DNA from 3 places in the Bacillus sp. NEAU-Y102 genome. Region 2 is predicted to be linked to each of the others. Evidence: predicted binding sites of a transcription regulator. Region 2 holds the regulator's gene; each other region holds the start of a gene.
What was found. The regulator LexA, encoded in region 2, represses DNA repair genes until DNA is damaged. The targets are predictions, from matches to a motif close to CGAACATATGTTCG.
Positions count from the first base shown of each region.

Region 1: a site for LexA is predicted at 1,891-1,904, ahead of recN (DNA repair protein RecN). Genes of this name have one in related genera too.
Region 3: a site for LexA is predicted at 1,231-1,244, ahead of ACYFX0_RS13635 (YolD-like family protein). Genes of this name have one in related genera too.

Region 1 covers NZ_JBTWFK010000001.1:1,098,046-1,101,306, forward strand. The annotation lists gene recN (DNA repair protein RecN) at 34-1,773, opposite strand; gene argR (arginine repressor ArgR) at 2,038-2,487, opposite strand; gene ACYFX0_RS05450 (TlyA family RNA methyltransferase) at 2,630-3,261, opposite strand, start outside.
Region 2 covers NZ_JBTWFK010000001.1:619,104-622,364, forward strand. The annotation lists gene ACYFX0_RS02985 (bifunctional metallophosphatase/5'-nucleotidase) at 1-2, shown strand, start outside; gene ACYFX0_RS02990 (DUF896 domain-containing protein) at 42-281, opposite strand; gene ACYFX0_RS02995 (YneB family resolvase-like protein) at 327-983, opposite strand; gene lexA (transcriptional repressor LexA) at 1,125-1,745, shown strand; gene ACYFX0_RS03005 (DUF4097 family beta strand repeat-containing protein) at 1,836-2,639, opposite strand; gene ACYFX0_RS03010 (DUF1700 domain-containing protein) at 2,640-3,182, opposite strand; gene ACYFX0_RS03015 (PadR family transcriptional regulator) at 3,175-3,261, opposite strand, start outside.
Region 3 covers NZ_JBTWFK010000004.1:349,097-352,357, forward strand. The annotation lists gene ACYFX0_RS13625 (hypothetical protein) at 176-394, shown strand; gene ACYFX0_RS13630 (hypothetical protein) at 644-874, shown strand; gene ACYFX0_RS13635 (YolD-like family protein) at 1,381-1,716, shown strand; gene gerPF (spore germination protein GerPF) at 1,925-2,140, opposite strand; gene ACYFX0_RS13645 (hypothetical protein) at 2,347-2,685, shown strand; partial or broken gene ACYFX0_RS13650 (catabolite protein activator) at 2,888-2,977, shown strand; gene ACYFX0_RS13655 (SDR family oxidoreductase) at 3,121-3,261, shown strand, end outside.

The DNA of each region.
Region 1 (3,261 bases), 480 kb from region 2:
AAGAAATCGTCATTTGAGAAAAAAAGCTATCCATTACTGGATAGCCTCTGCTGTCTGTTTAAAATGATGCGCTTGCGTAAGTAATTCTTTCGCATGCTCTGTCGTTAAATCTGTGATTTCTACACCAGAAATCATTCGAGCTATTTCTGTTACTTTATCCTCCATAGTTAAAACAGTAACTGATGTAATTGTCCGATCATTCGCTACTTGTTTTCGAATAAATAAATGTGAATCCGCCATTGAAGCTACTTGAGGTAAGTGCGTAATACAAAGTACTTGCGAGTTTACTGATACTCGATAAATTTTTTCCGCAATAGCCTGTGCGACTCGGCCACTTACACCCGTATCCACTTCATCAAAAATAACAGATGCAACCCCTTGATGCTTAGAAAAAATGCTTTTTAAAGCTAAAATAATACGAGATAACTCTCCGCCAGAAGCAACCTTTGAAAGTGGTTTTAGCGGCTCTCCTGGGTTCGTTGAAATATAAAATTCCACATGATCGTAACCATCCACCGTAAGTCTTACCGGTGCACCTTCCACAAGGGGTTCTTCTGCATTTCCTGCTCTCTTCATAATTCGCACTTCAAATTTCGTTTTTTCCATATATAATTCTTTTAATTCCTGATGAATTGCATTTGTAAGATGTTCTGCAAGCTCATGACGCATATTACTTAACAACGTTGCTTCTTTCAGAATAACACTCTCTAATTCCTTCAACTGTTTCTTCGTCGTTTCAATATGAACGTCTTTATTTTCAATTGTAAAAATTTCCTGTTCAATTTTATCTGCATACGCTAAAATCTCTTCTACAGTATTTCCATATTTTCTCTTTAGCATACGAATTTCATTCAAACGTGTTTCGATTTCATCTAAACGATTTGGATCATATTCCATCATATCGAGCTTTTCTCTCAGTTGATAGGCAACCTCTTCTAATAAGTAATAGCTATTTGCAATTGAATCATAATTCTCTTGATACATTTCATCTAAATGTGTAATACTTTCCATTTGTCCCATTGCACTTCTTACATTATCTAACCCTTGTCCGTCGGCACTTAACGAACGATATGCATCACCTAACGCTTTATAAATCTTTTCAAAATTAGAAATTTGCAATCGTTCCTCAGTTAATTCATTTTCTTCATCCATCTTTAAATCTGCCTTGCGAATTTCTTCATGCTGAAATTGAATTAAATCTAAGCGATGTGCCATTTGTTGTTCATTTTCACTTAACGATTTCAATTGTTTTTTTAATTTTTCATAGTCAGCGTATACATTTTGATATATGTCTAATTGTTTAACGATTCGATCCCCATCAAAGTGATCAAGCATAAACAGATGTCGTTCTTCATTCATTAAATCTTGTGTTTCGTGCTGTCCATGAATATCAACAAGTGATTTCCCAATTTCTTTTAATATGCTAAGTGTAACAAGCTTCCCATTTACACGACATACACTCTTTCCGTTCGCAGCAATATCACGCTTTAAAATAATCATGCCATCTTCTATTTCTATATCTAACTCTTCTGCCTTTTCAATACATGGATGCTTCTCATCTTCAACATAAAATAGCCCTTCAATCTCAGCCTTTTCTGTTCCATATCGAACAAATTCTGCTGATCCACGGCCACCTACAAGTAAACTAATCGCATCAATAATAATCGATTTTCCGGCCCCTGTTTCACCGCTTAAAACCGTTAAACCTTTTTGAAAAGAAATATTTAATGCTTCAATAATAGCAAAGTTTCTAATCGATAATTCCGATAACAATGCCCCATTCACCTCGTTATAAAATAATCCCTTACTAAAGGATTTTCTCAGTTCTTCATTCAAATAATCATGTTATATATTTGTATGTATATACTCTTCTAACCCGCTTCATTGTACCAAACATTTGTTTTACGGGTCAATCCATCTATTTTCTAACTTTATGCAAACAAAATATTATATTACAATTGAAAATTCATATTTTTAACCAATAAAAATATCTTGTTCACTTTCCACTTTACGATGGAAAGCAAACAAGATTTTTTGTTACAACATATTTAAGAAACGATCAGAGACAACACCTGTATCGTCAGGTGTACGGCAAATAATTAAGCAAGTATCATCACCACAGATGGTTCCGATGATCTCATCCCACTCTAAATGATCAATAAGTGCTCCAAGTGAATGAGCGTTACCAGGCAATGTTTTTAGCACAAGCATATGTCCTGCCGTGTCTAATTTTACAAATGAATCCACTAGATTTCGTTTTAATTTTTGTAACGGGTTAAATCGTTGATCTGCTGGCAAGCTATATTTATAGCGCCCATCATGTAATGGCACCTTCACTAAGTGCAGTTCTTTAATATCGCGCGATACTGTTGCTTGCGTTACATTAAATCCCTCATTACGTAAAATATCAACTAATTCATCTTGTGTTTCAATTTCTTTGTTTGCAATAATTTCCCTGATTTTAATATGGCGCTGACCTTTATTCATACATTTGCACCTCACACTATCTCTTACCATAGTTTAAACATTGGTATACTTCACTTATTTATGTTAACTTATAATTCGTTTCTTGTACACAATTGTTTTTACAATCATTATACAATTACAGCAAAAAGAGGAACAACATATGTTATTCCCCTTTCCCTTTTTGTTTTAGAACGTCATGCGCTTCTGTAACAACTTGCTCTATAGAAATCGGAGAATGATTTTCGCCATTCTCACGTTCACCATGCCATTTCAGATGAATTAAAAATTCAATATTACCGTCTCCACCCGTAATTGGTGAAAATGTTAAACCTTCCACATCATAGCCTTCTTTTAAAGCAAACTCGACAATCATTTCTACAACAGCTTCATGTACTTTTCTATCACGAACGATACCTTTTTTCCCAACTTGCTCTCTTCCAGCTTCAAACTGTGGTTTAATTAACGCCGCTACATCTCCGTTAGGCATAAGCATTGTTTTTAAAACTGGCAGTATAAGCTTTAATGATATAAATGAAACATCAATACTTGCAAATTGAGGTAAACCACGTTCTAAGTCTGCTGGTGTCACGTAACGGAAATTTGTTCGTTCCATTACAACAACACGCTCATCTTGACGTAATTTCCACGCTAGTTGATTGTATCCTACATCTAATGCATAAGATAATTTCGCTCCATTTTGAAGCGCACAATCTGTAAAGCCACCAGTTGATGAACCAATATCTATCATAACTTTATCTTGTAAATCAAGATGAAATGTCTCTAATGCCTTTTCAA
Region 2 (3,261 bases):
AAGGATTTTTACAAATAAAAAAGATGGGCTTCGCCCATCTTTTAATTTAATTTTGCATTATCTTGCTTTTTTAAAGCTTTTAATTTCGTCGGTGTAACATCTGTACCTTCTTCGTTAACAACTTTAATACCTTTAAGTTCGTTTAACATATTTTGACGAAATCCTTTTAAATATTGTTCACGTAGCGATTGACGCTCACGTTGCTCTTCTTCAGTTAAACCTTCAGCTTTTGCTTTTTTCGCTAAGAAGTTAATGCGTTCAACGAGTTCGTGATTAATCATCTCGAATCCCCCTTCTAATCAAAACTGATTATTATCATACAATAGTTACTCTTCTTTATCAAGCAATTGCTTCGTATACTCTACATATCTACGATGTACAGTCGCCTTTGAAACATTATGACCAAATCCACGTAGTGTTGCTGCAATTTCTTCAAACGTGAGTTCACTTTTTCGCAAACGTACAATTTCCTCAATTGGCACTTCTTTTTTCTCTCTTCCTACACTTAAATGACGATTTTTTAAATTATTTTCTGGACGATAACCTTTTTCTACTGCACGTTGCATACCTCGTTTAATTTTCAAGTTATGAATCTTCCTTTGATATTCTTCAACAATACCAATAATATCTAATACCATCGAATCAGAATCCGACAATTGTAATTCACCATTATGTGTATGTGTATATACTTTTATGCCTTCTTTATGTAAACAATGCATTAATGCAATCTTCGCATTCCCTCTACCAAGGCGCGTTTCATCTTGTATAAGTAACACATCAATTTGTTCGTCCCGAATTGTATCTAACACCTCTAATATACCGTCACGTTCAATTGTATACCCACTAGCCTGCTCTTCAATCACCTTCGTAACATTCATTTGATAGCGCTCAGCTAAATGCAATAATTCATCTTTTTGACGTAATAATGATGTTTCTTGCGCTTCTTTCGTTGTACTCACACGTGCATAAATAATTGCATTCATTTTGAACCCCTCTTTCTCCCTATCATTTCCCTATAGTGTAACATAAATCCGCCATTTGTTCGAACTTATGTTTGTAGAATGTTTTTTCACATGTTATACTTATTAATAAGAAAAATGAAAGAAAACGAGGTGTTAGAAAACATGGAAAAGTTAACGAAACGCCAGCAAGACATTCTCGACTTTATTAAGCTAAAAGTACAAGAAAAAGGATATCCACCTTCCGTACGTGAAATTGGTCAAGCAGTCGGCCTCGCTTCTAGTTCTACAGTGCACGGACATTTATCACGATTAGAAGAAAAAGGATACATTCGACGCGATCCAACAAAACCACGTGCCATTGAAATTTTAGGCGAAGACCGAATGGATACGGAAACACAATCTGTTATTCAAGTTCCAATTGTCGGAAAAGTTACTGCTGGTTTACCAATTACAGCGGTCGAAAGCGTAGAGGAACATTTCCCACTTCCAGCTAGCATTGTTTCCGGAGCAGACCAAGTGTTCATGTTACGTATTTCTGGAGATAGTATGATTGAAGCTGGTATTTTCGATGGAGATTTAGTTGTTGTTCGCCAACAACAGTCTGCATATAATGGTGAAATTGTAGTCGCTTTAACAGAAGATAACGAAGCAACTGTTAAACGTTTCTATAAAGAAAAAGACCATTTCCGTCTACAACCAGAAAACTCTTCATTAGAACCTATCATTTTAAAACAAGTGTCAGTTATCGGGAAAGTAATTGGCGTATATCGTGATTTACATTAAAAATAACAAAAAGAAGATAATTACCTTATTTATATACGGTAATTATCTTCTTTTTGTATTTTGATAGATTTCCATGCACTCTATTTCTTATTAACGAGTTTCAATCGTGACATCTCCAGCAGCCGTTTTACCGCTAATCTTTTTACTACCATTTCCAATTGTTACGTTATTATTTTCTTCATTAAAAATTGTTACATCTCCGGCAGCACTTTGCCCAGTAATTACCGCATCTTGTGGTTTTTCCGATAAAGTAATATCTATATCTCCCGCAGTTGAACTTGCTTCTAGATTATACTTAGAATCATGATCTTGAATATTTATTTCCCCACTTGTTGTTTTTGCGGTCACTTTCCCTATTACTTTTTTAAAGTTCACCTCACCAGCTTTTGTAGATCCCTCCACATTCTTAGACGTTACTTGTTTCAGCTCTACTTCTCCAGCAAGTGTTCTAACACTTACACTATCACTTTTCACATCACTCATTTCGATTTGTCCAGCAGATGAATTTACTTTTACATCTTGATAAGAGCGTTCGGGCACAAGGAGAGTCAATTTAGACGTTTGGAACCTAAAATCGTAAAAAGAAAAATCAAATGAAGCACCTTTTTCTCTTTCCCCAATAATTTTTAATGTGTCACCATCTTCTGCAATACGAATCTCTTGTTTACGTACATCTCCTGATTGCTTTACATAAAAAGAAGAGTCAGGAGATTTTTGGATAACAATATCTCCGGCATCTAACTTAACTTCTATATTTTTTAATGTTTCGTTTTTAATTACATCTTCTTTATCGCCTTTTTCAGCAGTTTGTACTGCTTTTTCATATGTTTGGGAAATTCCTATTACTCCAATAATGATACAAGCGATAGCGATTAAAAATAGTTTTTTCATCATTTACTCTCCTTTTATCATTTTGAAGTTCCATATTACGTATCGTACACACAATCTCTTAAACCACTTTGTACTATAAAAAGCGATAATACATAACAACAAACCTACTCCAACAAACGTTATACTAACGAAAAGATCCAACCATATAAAAGTACCCATAAATACTTTTCCAATAACGAAAAATGGTGTTACTACACTAGCAATACCACCAATCCAAAAAGAAAATATAAAAGCAATAATTGCGACTAACGGGCCTAACACAATAATAAAATTAAACAAACTAAGTCCAATCGCTGCCATAACAGCTCTTGTCACATTTGAAGTCGATGGATTTTTTTTCATTTCATCGAAGCGATACATCGCAAGTAATTCTTTTGCGATTACTTTCGGAGAACCAAGGCCCTGTATTATTTCTGATTCAGTTTTCCCCTCTTCTAGTCCAAACTGAAAGTGCTCTTCATAATCCAATAAAATATCTTGCCTCTCTTCCTCTGGTAACTTTCTAAGATAACTTGATAATTCTTTAAGAAACCCTTCTTTACTCATCCCATTCCACCCCTTCAATAATTTCTTGTACCCCTTTCGCAAAATCACGCCATTCTGTTACTAACAAATGAAATTGCGT
Region 3 (3,261 bases), on a different contig from region 2:
ATTTAAAAAATAGTACATATAATGTTTTTGAATAAATATTTAACATGGATAATTAGTAAAAAACTGAGCATTCGATTGGAAAGGATGTTCTTTTTAGTATGAACATTTTAGGATAAAGAATGAATCGTTTTAAACGCGTCATTTACCACATCAATAAATTAGGTGGGGAGAATATATGAAAGTAATCTTTCAGGGAGAGGGCGGTGCGAAAATTTTTGAGTCATATGATGAAAATATAAGTGATTTATTAGCAATATTAAAAGAAACGAAAGGGATTAAAATAGGGATGGTTGAGTATAAAGTGTTAAAGTACGAACTTAATTATTTTCGTCATCCGAAAAAATCGGATACAGAGAGAGAGTTACATATAATAGTACAACCTATGTATATGTAATAAAATATAATATAATAATAAAAATCACTGATTCAGTTTTGCAAAGTTTCATAGAGTATGTAAGAAAAGAGAGTGTTGTAAATGTTCTCTTTTCTTATGCTTTGTGAGTTCGTTCATCATAGTATATGTTTTCAGTTATAGATGGTTAATAAACGAAAAAATTTAAAACTTTTTTGTTTGGGTAGGGATTTTATATATGAATAAATATACTATGAAGTATTTTTTATACGAATATTGGAGGAGTATAAAATGAGTTTAGCTAGTTACATAGGCTGTAATGTAGAAATTCAGTTAACGGTTCCAGATTCTAATGATGTAATTGTTTTTGGACCGTGTTTTTCAGATGAAAGTATGCTTGAAATTGTACAAGAGTATCAATTCCAAACAAATTTCACATATGAGGTTTCAACTAGTTGGGGAATTGAATTTGTCGAGTGGCAAAACGTAAAGGAAAAAAAGAAGCGAAAGAAAAACTTTTAACTTTATGCAAGATTATGGAAGGCTATTTGGAAGATGGAGACTATTTCGAATTATTTAGTTGTTGGGTTGGTGATGAAGGTAAGGAATGAGTAGGGGAATTGAAATTAAAAATAAATCATTTTAATATAGATGAATTATGTATTCCAGAAAGAACATTAGTTAGGATAGAAAAATAAAATTTGAAATATTTTTTAGAAAAAGGCGATTTCACTTTGTGTGAAGTCGCTTTTTAGTTGTTATATGTATTTCATTTTACATAAGAAATGAGAAGTTTATTTGATAAAGGAAAAAGAAAGTATAGAGGTAAATAAAATTGTGTTTTTTGTTAAAAAATAATAAGTATGGCTCTTCTCAAAAGAACGTAAGTTTGTGTATAATAAGAACTAATGTTCCTTCGAGGGATAACCTAATTATAATTTAGAAGTAAATCCGAGTTTAGTGAGTATTAAAAATAACTAAGGGATAGTATGACTAAATAAATGTATAAATGATCAAGGAGATAAAAAATGAACGATGTAAAGATACAAAAAGAAGAAAGAGAGTGGGTTCCGTTTACAGTAATATCCGAACAACTTTTAAATATGAGAAAGATTATTGGAGAGAAATTAAAAGTACAAAAACCGCTTTTAACAAATGAAGCAAAAGAGAGAATTTCTGATAAATTATTAAATTCATTACTGTCTGAGAAAGAAATATTGGTAACATATTTTGAAGATGGCTACATATTAACAAGCTATATGACAGTTGTACATATTAATCCGGTAAAACAAATTGTAATTTGTACAGACGCCTTTTATAAAACTTACGTATTTAACGCTATGGATATTATTGAAATAACGTAAAAGAAGCTGAATATTAAATGGCAGCTTCTTTTATTTCTGATTTATGAAATAAATAATACAAGAAAAAGCAGCTAGCTTCGTGCTAGCTGCTGAGCCCCAGGGAAAGGGAGAAAAAGATAGGGTACTCCAAAATCAACAAGAGCTGTCAAACAGCCTGATTATAGTATAGACAAATTAAAATTTTCTATACAGAAAGTTAAACAAAAGATTAGGCTGTACCCACTTGGTTTTGATCTGCAAGGTCAGAATCAAATGTATTGGTCGCGCTAACACCGCTAAAAGTATTAACAACAAAACCAACGTTTGATGCGCCGGAGCCATTATAAGCTTTCGTATTTTCTTTCGGAGAAACGTTGTAGAAATCACCTAAATTAAACGAACCATTACTATTTTGTACAACTAAATTTCCTACAACTGATGGCATAATTTTCACCTGCTTTATAATAAGTTGTTAACATTACTATATGGAGTTATAGTCCAGATGGTTCATACAATAAAAATTGTGGGATAGTAAAACGTTTGGAGCATGGATTTCAATAAAAGTGTGTTAAAATTAATATAATAAAGTTGAGTATTTTTTTGAAAAATTTGTATAATTAATATATATGAAAATAAAGGAGGCAAAATGTAATGAAAGATATTATGAAAAAAGTTGATTTAACAGATGCCAAATCAAGTAATCTTGTTGCACTAATTTATAGTAATGAAGTTATATTAGTTGAAGACGCATTTTGTCCAAATGAAATAAAATTAAAGTTTAATGAAATTGCAATTTTATCTGCAATTAAAACAGCTCATATTGCGAAAGTTTCTATTAGGAAAGAACTTGAAGCGCTTTTTCATGATACGGGTGTTATATTAGTGAAACAAAATGTTGATTATGGTAGTAGTCAATCTATTACCATGCATTTTGAGCAATTTAAAAAATTGCAATATGAGATTGAATATTTAAATAAAAGTATGTCATAAGGCAGCTAAATAAAGGTTCTATCATAAAGGTGGAATGTGTTGTGTTGAAAAAGTGGTTTAAAAATTATTTGGGTGAATCGCATTGTAAACATAAATATGTTTTTATTAAGATGCAGGATAATGAGGATTTAAAAAACAGCCCGATTGGTGAGAGCTGATAATCAGTGAGGGATGAACAAAACCCCCACTGATTAAAGTTTCACTTTATATGTACCAGTGTGAGAAATGTAGAAAAGAGAAGTTGAAATGTAAAAACAATAATGAAATAAACAATGAATTTTTAGATAGGTAGCAAAAAAGTAACCATGATGGTTACTTTTTTTGTTTATGTATGCAATAACAAAACTATTACTAAAGTATGAGTTGAGTTGATACCATAGTAAATGGCTGAATAAAAATGAAGAGAGTAATATATAGGGAAGGAGGATGAGAGAAATGAAGAGAAAAGAAATTGGTAAGTCTGTAATTATTACAGGTGTGACACAAGGGTTAGGACGTGCGATGGTTGATCGATTTCATGAATTAGGGTGGAACATATATGGTTGTGGACGCTCAAAAGATAAAATTGAAGAACTA